Linked DNA regions of Endozoicomonas gorgoniicola. The protein of the gene in region 1 interacts with the protein of each later gene in a pairwise test. Links are inferred from orthologs where the notes say so. Each region holds a gene or a part of one and is shown on either strand. Other genes may lie near its edges. The genes, in order: NX722_RS07215 and bioB.

The links.
Region 2: the proteins of NX722_RS07215 (region 1) and bioB interact in binary tests that used the Escherichia coli proteins (3 or more experiments, as listed by UniProt). The link is inferred for Endozoicomonas gorgoniicola from one-to-one orthologs.

Annotation. Positions count from the first base shown.
Region 1 is NZ_JAPFCC010000001.1:1,575,808-1,584,526, forward strand. The notes cover bases 3,995-6,770. They hold NX722_RS07215 (class II glutamine amidotransferase), read right to left. Parts: upstream 5,877-6,770; coding sequence 5,112-5,876; downstream 3,995-5,111. Other genes in these bases: lhgO (L-2-hydroxyglutarate oxidase), read left to right, coding at 3,995-4,400; nfuA (Fe-S biogenesis protein NfuA), read left to right, coding at 4,438-5,019; NX722_RS07220 (hypothetical protein), read right to left, coding at 5,971-6,369; NX722_RS07225 (DUF599 domain-containing protein), read left to right, coding at 6,668-6,770. Also shown: NX722_RS07190 (multidrug effflux MFS transporter), read right to left, coding at 1-838; NX722_RS07195 (hypothetical protein), read right to left, coding at 1,079-1,624; glutarate dioxygenase GlaH, read left to right, coding at 2,159-3,100; more of lhgO, read left to right, coding at 3,132-3,994; more of NX722_RS07225, read left to right, coding at 6,771-7,390; molecular chaperone HtpG, read left to right, coding at 7,518-8,719.
Region 2 is NZ_JAPFCC010000001.1:4,801,943-4,810,777, forward strand. What follows is about bases 4,108-6,999. They hold bioB (biotin synthase BioB), read left to right. Parts: upstream 4,108-4,929; coding sequence 4,930-6,069; downstream 6,070-6,999. Other genes in these bases: NX722_RS21520 (ComF family protein), read right to left, coding at 4,108-4,650; bioF (8-amino-7-oxononanoate synthase), read left to right, coding at 6,080-6,999. Also shown: NX722_RS21505 (TonB-dependent receptor), read left to right, coding at 1-1,390; NX722_RS21510 (IS1634 family transposase), read left to right, coding at 1,627-3,264; NX722_RS21515 (putative adhesin), read right to left, coding at 3,221-4,084; more of NX722_RS21520, read right to left, coding at 4,084-4,107; more of bioF, read left to right, coding at 7,000-7,285; NX722_RS21535 (alpha/beta fold hydrolase), read left to right, coding at 7,282-8,028; malonyl-ACP O-methyltransferase BioC, read left to right, coding at 8,013-8,835. UniProt on the Escherichia coli protein: Catalyzes the conversion of dethiobiotin (DTB) to biotin by the insertion of a sulfur atom into dethiobiotin via a radical-based mechanism.

The DNA.
Region 1 (8,719 bases):
TGACCTGCTCGCGGCTCAGGCGATCGGTAAGCTTTGGTCCCATGGTGGCGCTGACCAGATAAGCGGCAAAAGCAGAAGCAAAGATAAAGCCATAATCTTTCGGGTTGATACCCAGCTGCTCAATCAGAACAAAAGGCGCACCGGCGACAAAGACAAAGGCACCGGCAAAAGCCACACCAGCAGCCACAGAGAAACGCATATAGCGCAGATCAGTCAGAACGGCAGAGTAGCCCTTGAACATACCCGTGGTGGCGTTAACATTGCGCTCGGCTTTTTCCGGCAGCAGGGTCAATGCCAGCATGGCGACAATCGCGAAGGCCGCCATGACCAGAAAACTATACTGCCAGCCAGCGTATTGCTGGATATAACCACCGGCAATCGGTGCTGCCATTGGAGCAATGGTCAGACAGGCGCTGATGTACGCCAGGATTTTTACTTCCATTTTGTCGGAGTAATAATCACGGGCAATGGTTCGCGCAACAGCGGTACCGAAACAGCCGAATATCGCCTGGGCAAAACGGGCAGCAATAAACAGATGAATGCTGCTGGTGGTCAGGGTCGCAATGGTGGCCAGCAGGTACAGGGAGTATCCGCCCAGCAGGGTGTTTTTACGGCCAAAACGATCACTCAGCGGGCCAACAATCAACATGGACAGAGAGAAACCCAGCATAAAAATACCCACGCTCCATTGAGCGGTGGCATGGTCTGTGTTGAAGAACTGTGTGATGGCAGGCAGTGACGGTGTGAATATATCAATGGAGACTGGACCGACAACAGCAAACAGGGTCAGTACGACCAGTACGGCGGTGGTATGTTTATCAGGGTTTAGTTGACGCATGTAATTCTTATCTAACTCTCATGTAAATCGCTGCTGCCGGACACAGCCGGTGATGCCGCCAGCTTCTAAAAAGTAGATGGCTATAGTCGGTGTGTAAATAATGTCGGCATATAAAATAGTGTCGGCATATTAATTGTGCTGACGCATAAAAAGCGGGGCAGGATACAGAGATTTGTGATTCAGATCAATTCGTGGTTTTCACCTGTTTACAGCAGAGTTGCAGCAGAGTTCCTGTTGTCGCTAAAACAAATCATTGCAGTTCAGAATTCCTTCATTCTCGGAAATTTTAAGACGCGTTGATTTCGGAGTCACTTCAACAGCCAGTAATTCGCCACAAGAAACCATGGCATAGAAAGCCATTGGTGAGATATCCGGACCTATCAGGAGCGGGGGCTGTCTATTGTTGCCTCCAGTCGACCCGATTTTTTCTGCCGGAATAAAATTACAAATAGCCTGACTAAGATAATTAATATAATCCTTTAATGGACAGACAATATTGAAAGCCGCATCAACCGCCCAGGGAGGTTCTGACATGGGCAGTAGTTTATCTGTTAAATAGTCAGCTATTCTGTTGGCGGGCATCGCTACGCAGGTTGTATTGCCTGTCACTTCACCAATGATGGCAAACTCATGGAGGATCTTTCTGGAAGGGGTTTGCCCCGGGTTCATGACAATTGCACGATTAACCTGAACCAGATTTGTGCAACTCAGAGCTGAATAAATAACAAGCGCCGCACACTCATGGGCATTGGCAGCTATTCCTTCATCAGCTAAACCAGGTGTCATGCACTGATCATACAATCTGCGCCCCGTTTCATAATCATTGTGATTTTTCGACATAGAGTACGCTCGGGACGTGTATAAAAAATTAGAAGCTCTTTTCAAACGGGGATAAGAGGCATGCTTTTGTATTTTTTCATGCACCTGATCCAGAAAAAAACCTTTCTGACTATAAAGGTTTAATGATGTACCCAATGTGTTGTGTTCGCCTAGCAAATCCTGAACCGTTGTATTTACTGAATTAGCGAGAAAACTGTTTTTCATTCCTGTATTCCCTCAGCGCAAATTCTTAGGATAGACACTCAGCAGATAGCTGCATCACGGTGGGCCAGACTGTGTTGACCAGCGCCTGCAACAGCTTATGGACTATCTGACTGACAGTTTTATTGCCTGAACGGATTCAGGTTTTTATTGATTGATGAAATGCGATTGCATAGATTGGACAGGATTATTGCCTGACAGAAATAAACAGATGACACCATTTTATGCCGTTTTGTTGATCGATCTGTTTTCCGAAAAACAATAACAGGAAGAACAACTATGGTTGCTGCTACGCCCCTGGTGCAAACAGTGACAGAGCCTGAGGGCTATGTCATTGATGTCTGGCCTGAAAACCATCGCCTGCAGGTCATTACGCTCAGTCAGGATACCATTGTCGCCTTTAAGCAGGCGACGGAGCAGTGGAACCTGCAGTCCATTGAATACAAGCCGTTTCTCCGTTTTGCTGTGGCTGACCAGCTGGATAAAGTCTGTAAAGGCTCTTTGAGTCCCGGGCTGAACAGAATTCTGACGAACCGTGAAACCGGTGCCTTTTTGCTGCAATACGACAGTGATGAACCAGAGAGCGATACGGAATTTTACGTCAAACTGTCGACAGCCGTCTCACACCTGATTGGGGTGCCTAATTTTGATGCCATGTGCGGCAAGTATTATGCCCGCTTTGCCGTAGAGAATAAGGACAACAGCGACAGCTATTTAAGACAGGCTCATCGTCGTATGGAACTGCATAATGATGGCACCTATGTCAATGAGCGTACCGACTTTGTCTTAATGATGAAACTGGCAGAACGCAATGTGCAGGGTGGGGAGTCGTTACTGTTGCATGTGGATGACTGGCAGGAACTGGATAAATTCTATCAGCATCCACTCGCCCGGGAACCCATTGAGTGGGCATCGCCGCCCAGCAAGAATATTGATTATAAAGTCAGTCATCCGGTGTTTTTTGAAGAAGATGCGGATGGCAAACCCATGATGCTGTTTATTGACCAGTTTGCCGATCCCCAGAATATTGACCAGGGGCTGTACCTGTATGAAATGGGTGAGTCTTTGGAAAAAGACCAGAACTGTTTCGCTGTTCCTTTGCCTCCGGGTTCGATGCTGGTGATTCAGAACCATATCTGGTTACACGGCAGAGATCGTTTTATGGCGGACCCGGGGCTGTATCGTGAGCTTCTGCGTCAGCGTGGGCATTTTTATAAGTAGCAATACCATTTATAGCAGGGCTGTTGAATCTATGATCTATGACTTTATTGTGCTGGGCGGTGGAATTGTCGGAGTCTCGACTGCCTGGCAGTTACAACAGCGTTATCCGGATAAATCCATTCTGCTGCTGGAAAAAGAGTCTGAGCTGGCTCAGCACCAGACGGGTCATAACAGCGGGGTTATTCATGCCGGGGTGTATTACGCACCGGGCAGCCTGAAAGCGCGTTTCTGCAAAGCTGGTGTTCAGGCGACTATGGACTTCTGTGACCAGCATGGTATTCCTTATAAGCAGTGTGGCAAGTTGCTGGTAGCCACCAGTCACCTTGAATATCAGCGTATGGAAGCGTTGTATAAACGCTGTCAGGAAAACGGCATAGCAGTGGAATGGTTGGATGCAGAAGCGTTAAAAGAACGTGAACCGAACATTACCGGGGTAGGTGCTATCTATGTCAAAGCGACGGGAATTGTCGACTACAGACAGGTGACCAGGGCCATGGGGCGCTGTTTTGAGCAGCTCGGTGGTGAGGTTCGGTTGCGCTCCAACGTCGTCTTTATGGAAGAAGAGCCTCACTGCATCCGTCTGAAAGTACAGACCGACTCCGGACAGCAGTGGTTAATGGCCCGTTATCTGGTGTGTTGCAGTGGCTTAATGGCTGACCGGACGACCCGCATGCTTGGGATCAGGACAGACTTTCAGATTATTCCTTACCGGGGTGAGTATTATCAGCTGGCTTCGCAGCACAACCATATCGTCAACCATCTGATCTATCCGATTCCTGACCCGGATCTGCCATTTCTGGGCGTGCATCTGACCCGTATGATTGATGGTTCTGTGACCGTTGGCCCCAATGCGGTGCAGGGCTGGAAACGGGAGGGGTATGGGCATATCAACCTGAGCCTGAAGGATATGTGGGATATGCTGACGTTTGCCGGATTCTGGCGGGCTGCCCGGAGTCATCTGGTCACAGGGCTGAAAGAGACGATCGATTCCTTCTGGAAACCCGGCTACCTCCGACGGGTGCAGAAATACTGCCCCCGGCTGCAACGTTCGGACCTGAAACCTTACCCGGCAGGTGTTCGGGCTCAGGCCGTGATGAAGGACGGGACAATGGTCCATGACTTTTTGTTTGCAGAAAGCGCCCGCAGCCTGCATGTCTGCAATGCACCATCGCCTGCAGCCACCTCTGCCATTCCTATTGGTGACTATATCTGCCAGCAGGTGAGCCGTCGTCTGCCATCCGCAGAAAACGGTTCAGAAAGTAATCTGAAGAAACAGTCTTTTCCTGAAGTGGCTCATTAGCATAGAATGGGCGAACTGACCGAATGAGGTATTTGAATTGAAGATTACATTTACAGAAGCCGCTCAGAAATATCTGGCAGGTCTGCTGAAACGGCAGAACGTTGAAGGTATTGGCGTTCGCCTGTTCGTGACACAGCCTGGAACACCTTACGCCGAAACCTGTCTGGCTTACTGTAAGCCTGGTGAGGAAAAAGAGGGAGACCTGCTGCTGGAGCTGGAATACTTCAATTGTCATGTTGAAGGGGTCAGCGAACCTTTTCTGGAAGACGCTGAGGTAGACTTCTCTGAAGACAAACTGGGTGGTCAGCTGACCATCAAGGCACCGAATGCCAAGCTGCCTAAAGTGAATGAAGACAGTCCGCTGGACCAGAAGATTAATTACTTCCTGCAGACTGAAATCAACCCGGGGCTGGCTGCCCATGGCGGCATGGTGTCGCTGGTGGAAATTGATGACGGCTTTGCCATATTGCAGTTTGGTGGTGGTTGTCAGGGTTGCAGCGCTGTTGACCTGACTTTGAAAGACGGTGTAGAGAAAACACTGGTTGAACGCATTCCTGAGCTGAAGGGTGTGCGTGATGTGACTGACCACACTGTGACGGACAACGCTTACTTCAAATAATGAGGCGCTAGTGCAGGCAGCTCCTGCTTAAAGGCTGTCAAATCGTTGTTGAGAGCTCCCGGTTGATGATCGTTCCGGGAGTTCTCTGTGTACTAGACAACACCTCCCTTGTGAAAGACAGCCAGCTCCCCGGCTTTCATCCTGTTCCATTGTTCATTGGTAGTCAGCGGCTCTGTGGCAACCACGGTAACAATGTCGGATTGTGTTGTCTCTTTTGCGAAGTCGACAGTCAGTTCTGTATCCTTCAGGCAGGCCTGGTCAAAAGGTGCCTTGCGTGTAATCCAGCTCAGTCTGGTGCTGCAGTAGCAGTACAGATGTCTGGAATCTGTCAGCAGCATATTGAATACCCCCATTGTCCTCAGTTCATCACACTGTTTATGGATAAACCGGTGCAGTGTGCTGGTTCGTTTGGGAGGCTTGGGAAAACGTTCGCGAATGGCATCCATCAGCCAGCAGAACGCATGCTCGCTGTCTGTCGTGCCTATGGGTAAGTAATGGGAAAGCGGTTTCTTTTTGATACCTTTTAACTGACCGTTGTGAGCAAAAGTCCAGTTTCGTCCCCACAGCTCCCGTATAAAAGGGTGCGTATTTTCCAGACAGACCCTTCCGGCATTCGCCTGACGAATGTGGCTGATGACAATCTCACTTTTGATCGGGTAATTTCGCACGAGTTTTGCAATTTCAGAATCGCAGCTGGGGTAGGGGTCGCGAAATTCACGTACCCCGGGACCATCATAAAAAGCAATGCCCCAGCCATCGCGATGAGGTCCGGTTCGCCCGCCTCTCTGCATCAGTCCGGAAAAGCTGAAGCAGATATCTGTCGGGGTGTTGGCACTCATGCCCAGCAGTTCACACATGTTTGAATCTCAGTCACATCGGGTTGTATTTATTATAAAATCCTTCAGGCCACATCCCTGTGATCTGTGATAATGGTTTTCATCGGTACCTGGTTTAAATGGTTGGCTCCTGCCGTTCCTCAGGTTGTCTCTCTGCTTGCTGTTTTGCTTTTTCTGGCGGTTGTTTTTTCTTTTTCGCTTTGTCGGAGACCGGCAGGGAAGCAGCAATAATGGCACAAAGTGCGGTTATCACTACCAGTGGCAAGCCTGCCCGTGCCATTTCCGGAAAGCCGGCAGACAGTCCGTCATAAATCATCACCCATAAAGCAGGTAGCAACAGGTCTGTTTCGGTACCATGCCACCAGGGGGTGACAAGCAGGACGAATGTTCCTGCCCGTAACAATCTGCGTACACGGGGATTAATTGAGCCTGTAATGAGCCACAGAGCCAGGGTGCAGGCCAGGGCTCCAGCCAGATAGACTCCCCAGCCCAGTAAAATCTGTGAACTTGTCATTCATTCTCCAGTTGAATGAAACGATGGTTGATGAAGTGACAACGGTGAAAATAACATTTTGTGCCTTTTTTCTACAAAGCGTACAGCTGTTGTCTATAGTCATCAGATCATCATGGTCGTGATGGTAAAAGTGATGATATAAAGAGTATGGGGCTAATGAAAACTGCGCTTACTCAGCGGCTATGATATGTCAGGTACCGTTACTTGTCATCGGCTCTTGTTATCGAGAGATGTCATCGGTGTCAATGGTAAAGCCACTACACTAAGACTTGAATAATAAATATGACAGGAATCAGCAATGATAGAAGGACTCGGATCGGTTGGTACGGCGCTTGACTGGATAGCCCTGCTTGCACTTGCGGTTCTATGGGCGGGCTATACCGCGTTCGCTTACCACAAGGGTAAGGAAACCCCCTGCCTTGCCAGTGTTCTGGCATTGTACCGGCGCGACTGGATGTACCGGCTGCTGGGACGTGATAACCGTATTGCAGACGCCAGCCTGTTACAGAGTCTCAGGGCCAGCGTCAGTTTCTTTGCTTCCACGAGTATTCTGATTATTGCCGGTCTGGTGACCGGTATTGCTGCTTCGGAAGAAGCGGTGGGTGTGCTGTCAACCATTCCTTTTGTGACAACCAATACCCGTGAGCTCTGGGAGCTAAAGGTACTGGTGTTGCTGGTGATTTTTGTCTATACCTTTTTCGAGTTTACCTGGAGCCTGCGACTGTATAACTTCACCTGTGTACTCTTTGGCAGCGCACCGCTGTGTAAAGATGTTGATGGTCATAAAACCCGGCAGGGCGTTTTTGCTACCCGTTCTGCCCATATCATGACCCTGGCGGCTAGTCACTTTAACTATGGTCTGCGCGCCTATTACTTTTCTATGGCAACGCTGGCGTGGTTTATTCACCCGGGTCTGTTTATCGGGGCTGCAGCACTGGTCGTGATTATTCTGTACCGGCGGGAGTTCCACTCGTCGGTGCTGGATGCCCTGGCGGTCAGCGAGCGGGAAACTCACTTCTGAGCCTGCTGTTTTGAGAGACGAGAAGAAAAAATAAAGAAATTTATCGTTTCTCCCTTGAAAACAAAAACGCCTATCCCTAAATACGAGTTAACGAATTTTAATTGAATGACATCGTATTGAGGATCGTATGACTGTCGAAGCCCAGAAAGAAACGTTAGGTTTTCAGACTGAAGTAAAGCAGCTGCTTCACCTGATGATTCACTCCCTGTACTCCAACCGTGAAATTTTCCTGCGAGAGCTGGTATCCAACGCTTCCGATGCGGCCGACAAGCTGCGCTTCGAAGCACTGCACAATGGTAGCCTGCTGGAATCTGACCCGAATCTGGATATCCGCATCAGTTTCGACAAGGACGCAAAAAAGGTCACTATTGCCGACAACGGCATTGGTATGGATCGTGAGGGTGTGATTTCCCATCTGGGTACGATTGCCAAGTCCGGTACGGCCGATTTCCTGAAAAACCTGACCGGTGACCAGAAGAAAGATTCTCAGCTGATTGGTCAGTTTGGTGTTGGTTTCTACTCCGCCTTTATTGTGGCGGACAAAGTCACTGTTGAAACCCGCAAAGCCGATGTGGCAGCTGACGAAGCAGTACGCTGGGTATCTGATGGTTCCGGTGAGTTTACTGTTGAAACCATCGAAAAAGAGAAGCGCGGCACCAGCATTATCCTGCATCTGAAGCCTGAAGCCGAAGAGTTTGCCGATGGCTGGCGTCTGCGTAATATCGTTCGCAAGTACTCTGACCATATCTCCCTGCCGATCCTGATGCTGAAAGAAGAGGCTACTGCTGCAGCAGAGGGTGAGGAAGAAAAGCAGGAAGACAAAGCACCAGAGTGGGAAACCGTTAACACGGCCAAGGCACTGTGGACTCGCTCCCGCTCCGAGATTTCTGACGAAGAATACAAAGAGTTCTACAAGCACATCAGCCACGACTTCACCGATCCGATGAAGTGGAGCCACAACCGTGTTGAGGGCAAGCTGGAATACAACAGCCTGCTGTTTATCCCGGCCAAGGCACCGTTTGACCTGTATAACCGTGATATGCAGAAAGGACTGAAGCTTTACGTCCAGCGTGTGTACATCATGGATCAGGCGGATGAATTCCTGCCAATGTACCTGCGCTTCATCAAGGGTGTGGTGGATTCTAACGACCTGTCCCTGAACGTATCGCGTGAAATCCTGCAGAAAGACCCGGCGGTTGAAAGCATGAAGACTGCGCTGACTAAGCGTGTTCTCGATATGCTGGAAAAAATGGCTAAGAAAGAGCCTGAACAGTACGCAGAATTCTGGACTGAGTTTGGTCAGGTACTGAAAGAAGGCCCGGCTGAAGA
Region 2 (8,835 bases), 3.2 Mb from region 1 along the record:
AAAAGGATTGACGCTGGACGACCAGCCATACAGTCATCGTAATAGTTATTCCCTGTCTTTTATTGATGAAGATTTTTTGGGGCACAGGGCAACTGTTCAGGGCTACTACCGGGACAGAGAGTACCGTTTTTTCCCTTTTGCGTATGACTTGAAACTATATAAAAGTTTCCTGAAATTACCAGATTCTACGATGGTCGTTAACCAGTCTACCTCAGAGGCTCGTGTTCATGGGCTCAAACTGACCATGGATAAAAACCTGAATAAACGCTTCCGGCTGGTGTATGGCCTTGACTATAAGAAAGATAAAGGCAAGCAAACCGGAACCGGCTATGATGCAAATGCTTTTACTGGCAGTAATGGTTTGAATTATCAACCCACTGGCACCGACTATGAGTATGGTCCTGATGTGGAGACCACAACCCTGGGCGGTTTTGTTCAGGCCCGGTTTAATATTACCGACCGGCTGACCATGAACACCGGCTATCGCCATGAACGGGTGGACGTGGACATTGCTGATTACCGTCCGGTTCTGGAAAGCTGGATACTGCCTTTAAAGGGAAGCTCAAACTACACCACATTCAAGGGAGGCAAAAAGGATTATACGGCAGACCTTTTCAACCTTGGACTTGTTTTCCAGCTTTCTGATAAACAGGAAACTTTTATCAACTACTCGGAAGGTTTTGAGGTACCTGACCCTGCCAGGCTGTTGAGGAATGTGCTACCGGCTGGCAGTGCTTTGAGCAAGGCTTTTGGTGCAACCAGCCTTGATAAAGTCAATCTGGACGCTACCAAAATTAAAAACTACGAACTGGGCTGGCGTGGTCGCTTTGATGCGCTCACTGCTTCGGTGACTGCTTTTTATAATGAGTCGGATCAAATCATTAAGTTCACCAAAGGTTATGGTGTCCAGATTCTTGATCAGGATAAAAAGATTTACGGCATAGAATCTGCGCTCAGCTATTACATAAATGACGATTGGCAGGTCGGTGGTAGTTATACCTTTACCGAGGGGCGAACGTACAACGAGGATCTGAAAAAGTGGCTTGACCTCAGTGCTGTGGATGTTTCTCCACAAAAACTGACCGCTTTTGTCAGTTATGAGCAAGAGGACTATATGGTTCGGCTACAGGCCCTTAACTTTGCCGATTACGACAAGGGCTACGATAGCGAAGATAATCCTGGCAAAGAGACGTTTGACGGCTATACCGTCTTTGACCTCACCGCATCGTTCTGGTTGCCTGTAGGCCGTCTGGATGCCTCGGTCAATAACCTGCTGAATGAAGACTATCAAACCGTTTACAGCCAGTGGGCTCGTAAAACCTATGGTGTTATCTCTGCTATGCCGGCCCAGGGGCGAACCGTTAGCTTGTCATACAGTATCGAGTATTAAGGGAATTGAGGCTGAGGAGGCGCTTGATGGATTCCGGGGAGTTACCTGAACGTGACAGTCCCCGAATCTATCAAGAGCCAACATAGCCAGATATGGCACCATAGTTAGTGCTGCCCCCTTCCCCTTCAGCGAGTAGTCGAGTACTTTCGGTTAGTTCAATCCGTCATTCAGCACTTAATCTGAGAATTTCCTAAAACCATCTAAAATGTAAAAAATTTTCAGACTGAGCATATGCCATGCAACCTCATCAATTTCACATTCAACGCATCGACCATACGGGGTTGGTGGCCGGTATGTGCAAAGAGCTCGGGATCGCTAACCTCTTGGATTCTCTGGTTCCCAACCAATCTGAAACCAGAAAGATTTCCTTCGGAGAAACCGTTGTCTCAATGCTGCTTAACGGACTGGGCTTCACTGCTCGCACACTCCACATGTTCCCTGAGTTTCACGCCGACAAACCACTGGATAAACTTATTCGGCCGGGTATAGAGCCGGAACATATCAACGAAAGTGTACTCGGCAGAGCCTTGGATCAAATTTTTGAACTGGGTGTAAGTGAGGTCTATTTATCACTGGCTGTCAAGGCCGTTAATGTCTTGAAACTGCCGTGTAATGCTCTGAATCTTGATTCAACCAGCTTTCATGTGGACGGTCGTTATAACAGTGAGTCTGAAGTCGATGAAGAAGATCTGAACTGCATTAAAATCTGTCGTGGATACAGCAGAGATCACCGACCTGAATTAAATCAGGCGATACTGCTCCTAATGACTGAAAATCAGGCGGGTATTCCCGTATTCATGGCCGCATCCAGTGGCAATATAAACGACAACACTAATTTTAAAAAAGTCATCAGCAAGCATTTGAAATGCTACAAAGAGGCGCTGAATAATCGTTACCTGATCGGCGATGCTGCACTTTATACAACAGACAATGTACAGATATTGCATCAGCAAAAGCAACAGTTCATCACCCGGGTTCCGGCTAAAATAAAATCCGCAAGAGAGCTTGTGGACAGTGTCGCTTCTTGTGCGATGACACCGGTTGAAGATGCCGAAGGTTATGAGAGCTGCGAAGTACTGTCCGACTATGCGGATGTATCTCAACGGTGGGTTCTGATTCGCAGTGAACAGGCTCGGAAAAGCGAACAGAAAACACTGCTCAAAAAACTGTTGAAAAAGTCAGAAAAAGAAGCGGAAGCACTGACCAGCAAGCTGGCGAAGAAACCGTTCAAGTGTGAAACGGACGCATTGCGTGCGTTCAATGAGTGGCAATCAAAAAGCAATTATTGTCAGGCAGAACCTGTAATTACGACAAAACCATGCTATACCAAAGTGGGACGTCCGGAGAAAGACAGCAAACCAGATAGCGTGGAGTATTATGTCAGCGGTCATCCTTGGGTATCCGTTGACTGTCGTAAAGTAGCAGAGGCTTCCCTGGGGTGCTTTGTGTTGGCAACAAATGATCTGGACAGGAGCCGGCTAAGTTCAGCAGAAGTGTTGAGCACTTATAAATCACAGCAGTCGGTGGAGCGTGGATTTCGGTTTCTTAAAAGCCCTGAATTTCTGGTCTCCTCGCTGTTTTTAAAGAAGCCGGAACGTATAGAAGCGTTGCTTATGGTGATGACGCTTTGCCTGTTAGTCTACGCAGCGATACAGCATCGAATCAGGCATGAATTAAAGCGTCAGAGTAGGTTCTTTCCGGATATGAAGCGAAAGCCCTATCAGAATCCGACTGCACGCTGGGTATTTTTTTGCTTTCAGGGAATTAATGTTTTATTGGTCGATGGTCATGAAAAACATGTCGTTGGCTTGCAGGAGAGGCAATTAACCATCATTTCAATTCTTGGTCGACCGTACCAAGAGATTTATTCCTGATATAGGTGCTGAATGACGGTTCAATAAATATCCATGGGTTTTCATCACGGGAGACCAACTCCCAATAACCCAATCGTCCTCTGAAAGAGGGGTTGGAAGATGGAAGGTAAGGATCATGGAATTTGAAATCTGGATGGGATCGTGTCCCGGTATTCCACACTGAACCTGCAGGCATTCCTGGCTGATACGTTGTCCCTGCAAGCCATATCGCTCGTTCAAACATACAGTGGATGTTTTGGTAGTGGGGAAATCTGAGTTTTATCTCATCCAGTAATCGATGCAATGGCACTCTACAGGTAGGCAAAATAATATCGTAAATTTTTTCAGATTCCTTCTCTCCGGTTTTGATCCTCAGGGCTCTGTCATTCTTTATAATAGATTTGTATAGCTGGCGAAGATCGGCAGTATTGTTATTTATGAAGCCATGGTTGGTGTTATCTAATTTGGGGATTAGCCAGTAATCAAAACATACTTGAGATTCATCTAAAACCTCATGAATTTTCAACTGTCCTAGCATTAAAGGGCTGGGAAACCCTATAGAAGGTGAAAATGTACTTCCGTGGGGACAATAAAAAAACACTCTGTAACCTGAATGCACAGAAAACGATCTGGCGCAGTCGCTGCTAACCATCCCGGCATCACAATCAATAATCAGATTTTGAACCTTATTTTTTGCGAATGATCGACCTGTAAACAAAAAGAATTTATTTTCCTGACAGGAATATTGCGCTTTCGAACCGGTATAAGGCAAAACAAACCCTCCCTTAAGGGTGTCTACGTCAGGAGCAGCCTTCAATCTAAACTGGTAACTTTTGCCCATCAGCCCGCAGGTGTTCTTGCCAGACACCACACATCAACGGTTTTGACACCCTGTTTTAGCAGTACCCTGGACAGTTCCGAAACGGTCTCCCCCGTCGTGACAACATCATCAACAATAGCCACATGCTGATAGGCAGTGGTTTTATTGCAGGCGAAGGCTCCCCGAATATTTCTTCGGCGCTCACTGGCTTTAAGCTGTTGCTGGGCTTGTGTTGCACGAATCCGTTTTACCAGCCCCCTGTCCAATACCATGCTTTTATCTTTGAGTAGTCGGTTCAGTGCTTTTGCCAGCAGGAGTGCCTGATTATAACCCCGTTGTCGTAATCGTTTTTTATGAAGCGGCACCGGAATAATGGCTTCTGGCCAGGTTTGCTGGTGATAACGTTCCCGCAGAACCTCTGCCAGCGAGGCCGACAGTGGTTTAATCAGGGCTATCTGACGACTGTATTTTATTCGGTGGATGATGTGGTTCACTGGAAAACGGTACTGAAAAGCCGAGTAGCAGTGTTGATAAACAGGTGGCTGGTTCAGACACTGACCACATAGTAACCGGGTTGAAACCATCATGGGTGAACTGCAGCACTGGCAGGCTTGCTGATTATCAGGGCAGGCGGCCAGGCAGAGCTGGCAAAGTGGCTGCCTGAAAGGGGTAGCCCCACGACATAGCAGGCAACTGATCTGAAATAAATTGTTTAATATTTGCTCAATTGTAAACATTCTTGCGCATTAACGATTGACGTTAAGTTTTAATTGATTATTATCAGCCATGTTTTAATTTCAATAACCAATATTGAAGGTTGTGCTCAGCATTACTGCCACGGGCGCTCCGGGGAAATTTTGAACAACATGACTGCAACTGTAAGCTCATCTCACCCTGACGCGACTTATTCTGACGCAACTCACCCTGATGCAACTCACCCTGATGCAACTCACCCTAGAACAGGGCTTCGTCATGACTGGACGGTAGAAGAAGTTGAGGCATTGTTTCAGCTGCCTTTCAATGACCTGATCTTTCAGGCTCAGCTGGCTCACCGCGAACACTTCAACCCAAACCAGGTGCAGGTTAGTACACTGTTGTCGATCAAAACCGGTGCCTGCCCGGAAGACTGCAAATACTGCCCTCAGAGTGGTCACTACAACACAGGGCTCAGTAAAGAAAAATTAATGGAAGTGCGCAAGGTGCTGGAAGAAGCCCGTGCCGCAAAAGCATCTGGCGCGACCCGTTTCTGCATGGGCGCAGCGTGGAAAAACCCACCGGAAAAAGACCTGCCTTACATTATGGAGATGGTAAAGGGGGTTAAAGAAATGGGGCTGGAAACCTGCATGACGCTGGGTATGCTGAATGCTGACCAGGCGAGCCGACTGGCGGACGCTGGTCTGGATTATTACAACCACAACCTGGACACCTCTCCGGAGTTTTACGGCAACATTATTACCACTCGTACCTTCTCTGATCGTCTGGATACTTTGCAGCACGTTCGTGATGCCGGTATGAATATTTGCAGTGGCGGCATTGTCGGTCTGGGTGAAACCGAGCGTGACCGTGCAGGTATGCTGGTGGCGCTGGCTAATCTGCCTAAGCATCCGGAAAGTGTGCCTGTGAATATGCTGGTGCGGGTAGCAGGTACGCCGCTGGAAGATGTTGATGCTGTGGATGGTATCGAGTTTGTTCGCACCATTGCCGTTGCCAAGATTATGATGCCTGCCTCCTGTGTGCGTCTTTCTGCCGGTCGTGAGAATATGAGCGACGAATTACAGGCGCTGGCATTTCTGGCAGGTGCCAACTCCATTTTCCTGGGGGATAAACTGTTGACCACTCCGAACCCTAAAGAAAGCAGAGACCGACAGTTGTTCGATAAACTGGGCATTAATATGGACGACAGCTCAGCGCTTTCTTCGGAAGAAGCCGCTGAAGAGTTTGCCCGAACCTGCCCTCTGCGTGAACAGGAAAATGATCATTATTACGATGCCATGAAAGTCTCCTGAGGTAATGGTTATGGATGGGGCGCGCATAAAAAGTTCGGACATGGATAAAGAGCTGCAGCAGGATTTGCAGTCACGTCGGGAAGCCAACCTCTATCGGTCACGCAAAACCCTCGATACCGCCCAGGGGCCTGAAGTGGTCATTGATGGTAAGAAGTATCTGGCTTTCTGTAATAACGATTATCTGGGATTAGCCAGCCACCCTGAAGTGATTGCCAGTATGAAAAAGGCGACAACTGACTATGGTGTGGGCGGTGGCGCTTCTCATCTGGTTATTGGTCACAGCAGGGCGCACCATCAACTGGAAGAAGAGTTGGCTGAGTTTACCGGCCGTGACCGGGTGCTGCTGTTTTCCAATGGTTATATGGCGAACCTTGGCGTGATTACGGCTTTGCTCAATAAGCACGACGCTGTGTTTCAGGATCGTCTGAATCATGCCTCTCTGCTGGATGCTGGTCAGCTGTCCGGGGCTCGTTTTCAGCGTTATCTGCATAATGGTGTGGATAATCTGACCACCCGTTTAGAGCGTACCGAAGCCCGTCGCCGGTTGATTGTCACCGATGGGGTCTTCAGCATGGATGGTGATATGGCACCATTGCCTGAGCTGGTACAACTGGCAAAACAGAAAAACGCCTGGCTGATGGTCGATGACGCCCATGGTTTTGGCAGTCTGGGTAAGATGGGGGGTGGAGTTGCAGAATTCTTTGATCTGTCTCAGGATGATTTGCCGGTTCTGATTGGTACACTGGGCAAAGCCTTTGGCACAGCCGGTGCGTTTGTGGCAGGTAGCGAAGCATTAATTGAGACACTTATCCAGTTTGCCCGCACCTATATTTACACCACCTCCATGCCTCCGGCTGTAGCAGCTGCCACCCGAACCAGCCTGAAACTATTGCGGGAAGAAAGTTGGCGACGCGACCACTTGCAGGAACTGGTTCAGTATTTTCGCAAAGGTTGTGAACAACTGGGGTTGCAGCTGATGGATTCGGCTTCGCCGATTCAGCCGATTAGGGTCGGCAGTGCCAGCAATGCCATGGCTCTGAGTGATTCACTGGCTCAGCAGGGTATTCTGGTCACAGCCATTCGACCGCCTACCGTTCCAAGAGGAACGTCGAGGCTACGTATTACTTTCAGCGCTGCCCACAGCAAAGAGCATGTAGAGCAGTTGCTGACCGCACTTGAGCGCACGGTAAGCCCGTTGCAGGAGGATGTTGCATGAGTCTGCCCATCGTATTAATCAGTGGTTGGGGCATGCCGGCAACCGTGCTGGAGCCACTGGCACGGGAGTTGGATGGGGATGGTCGGGCCTGTGTGGTACAGCTGCCGGGGCTGGTATCGGAGCCCGGTAGCCGCTATGACTGGCAGGAGCTGCTGAATTATCTTGACCTGCATCTGCTGGAAACGCCAGTGGTGCTGGTTGGCTGGTCTTTGGGTGGCACACTGGCTGCGCTTTATGCGAGCCAGAACCCGGACAAAGTGGCAGGCCTGGTGACTCTGGGGACTAACCCGTGTTTTGTTCGCAATGATGACTGGCAACAGGCTATGTTGCCCGCCACCTTTGCAAGCTTTTATGCTGGGATGGAAGAAGATCCCCAGGCCACTATCCAACAGTTTTCCATGCTTTGCTCAATGGGCAACAGCAACCAGAAAACCCTGATGCGTGAACTGGGTGCATTGACCGGAGATGTTGATCTGGAACCTGCTATTTTGTCAGGTATGTTGAAACTGCTTGGCGAAAGCAATGTGCGCTCCCAGTTTGCCGATCTGCGTTGTCCGGTGATTCACTGCTTTGGTCGACAGGATGCCCTGGTTCCCGCCGATGTTGCCGAACGCATTGAACAGGATTTCCCTGCCCATGCGGTTAATGTGTTTAATGGTGGGCATACTTTCTTTCTTGATAACGAAACCGGCATTACCCGCCAGGTGGCAGAACTGGTAGCCTGTTTATGCTCGAGAGGGTAACTTCATCGGTGACTGAAGCCTGCCGACCGGAGCGAGCTGATAAACGACGAATTGCCGTCAACTTCAGCCGCGCCGCCAGCACATACGATGACGCTGCTGCGCTTCAGGACCGGGTTGCTGCCCGGGCGATGCTGGGATTACCTTCAAACCACAAGCCTGAGTTTGTCCTGGACCTGGGTTCTGGAACAGGTCGTCAGACGATTCAGGTGGCCGGTCATTATCCACAGGCCTCTGTAGTAGGGTTGGATCTGGCAATGGGAATGGCTGCCCATGCCCGATCCTGTTTTCCGAATTTGGACTGGTGTTCCGGAGATATTGAACACCTGCCGTTCAAAGACAACCGTTTTGATGTGGTCTTTTCCAGCCTCGCCATTCAGTGGTGTAGCCTGAACAGGGTTCTTAAAGAGGTACACCGGGTTTTAAAACCCGGTGGCCTGTTTGTCTTTTCAACTCTGGCAGCTGGCACTATGCATGAGCTGCGGCGGGCGTGGAGTCAGGTTGACCCGCATGTTCATGTTAATAGCTTTGATACTTACAGTGCTCAAAAACACTGCGTGCAGCAGTCTGACTGCCAGCTACATTCTTTCAGGCTGCAAACCGAAACTATCTACTATCCTTCCGTCATGCAGTTACTCCGGGATATGAAAGCCCTTGGGGTGAACACGGTTCCAGCGCGGCAGAATGGGCTGATGTCCCGTCATCGTATCCTGAAGCTTCAGGAGGCTTATGAAATATTTCGAACAGAAAAAGGACTGCCTCTTTCTTATGAGGTTATTTACGGAATAGTGCACAGGCCGCTTATCACTT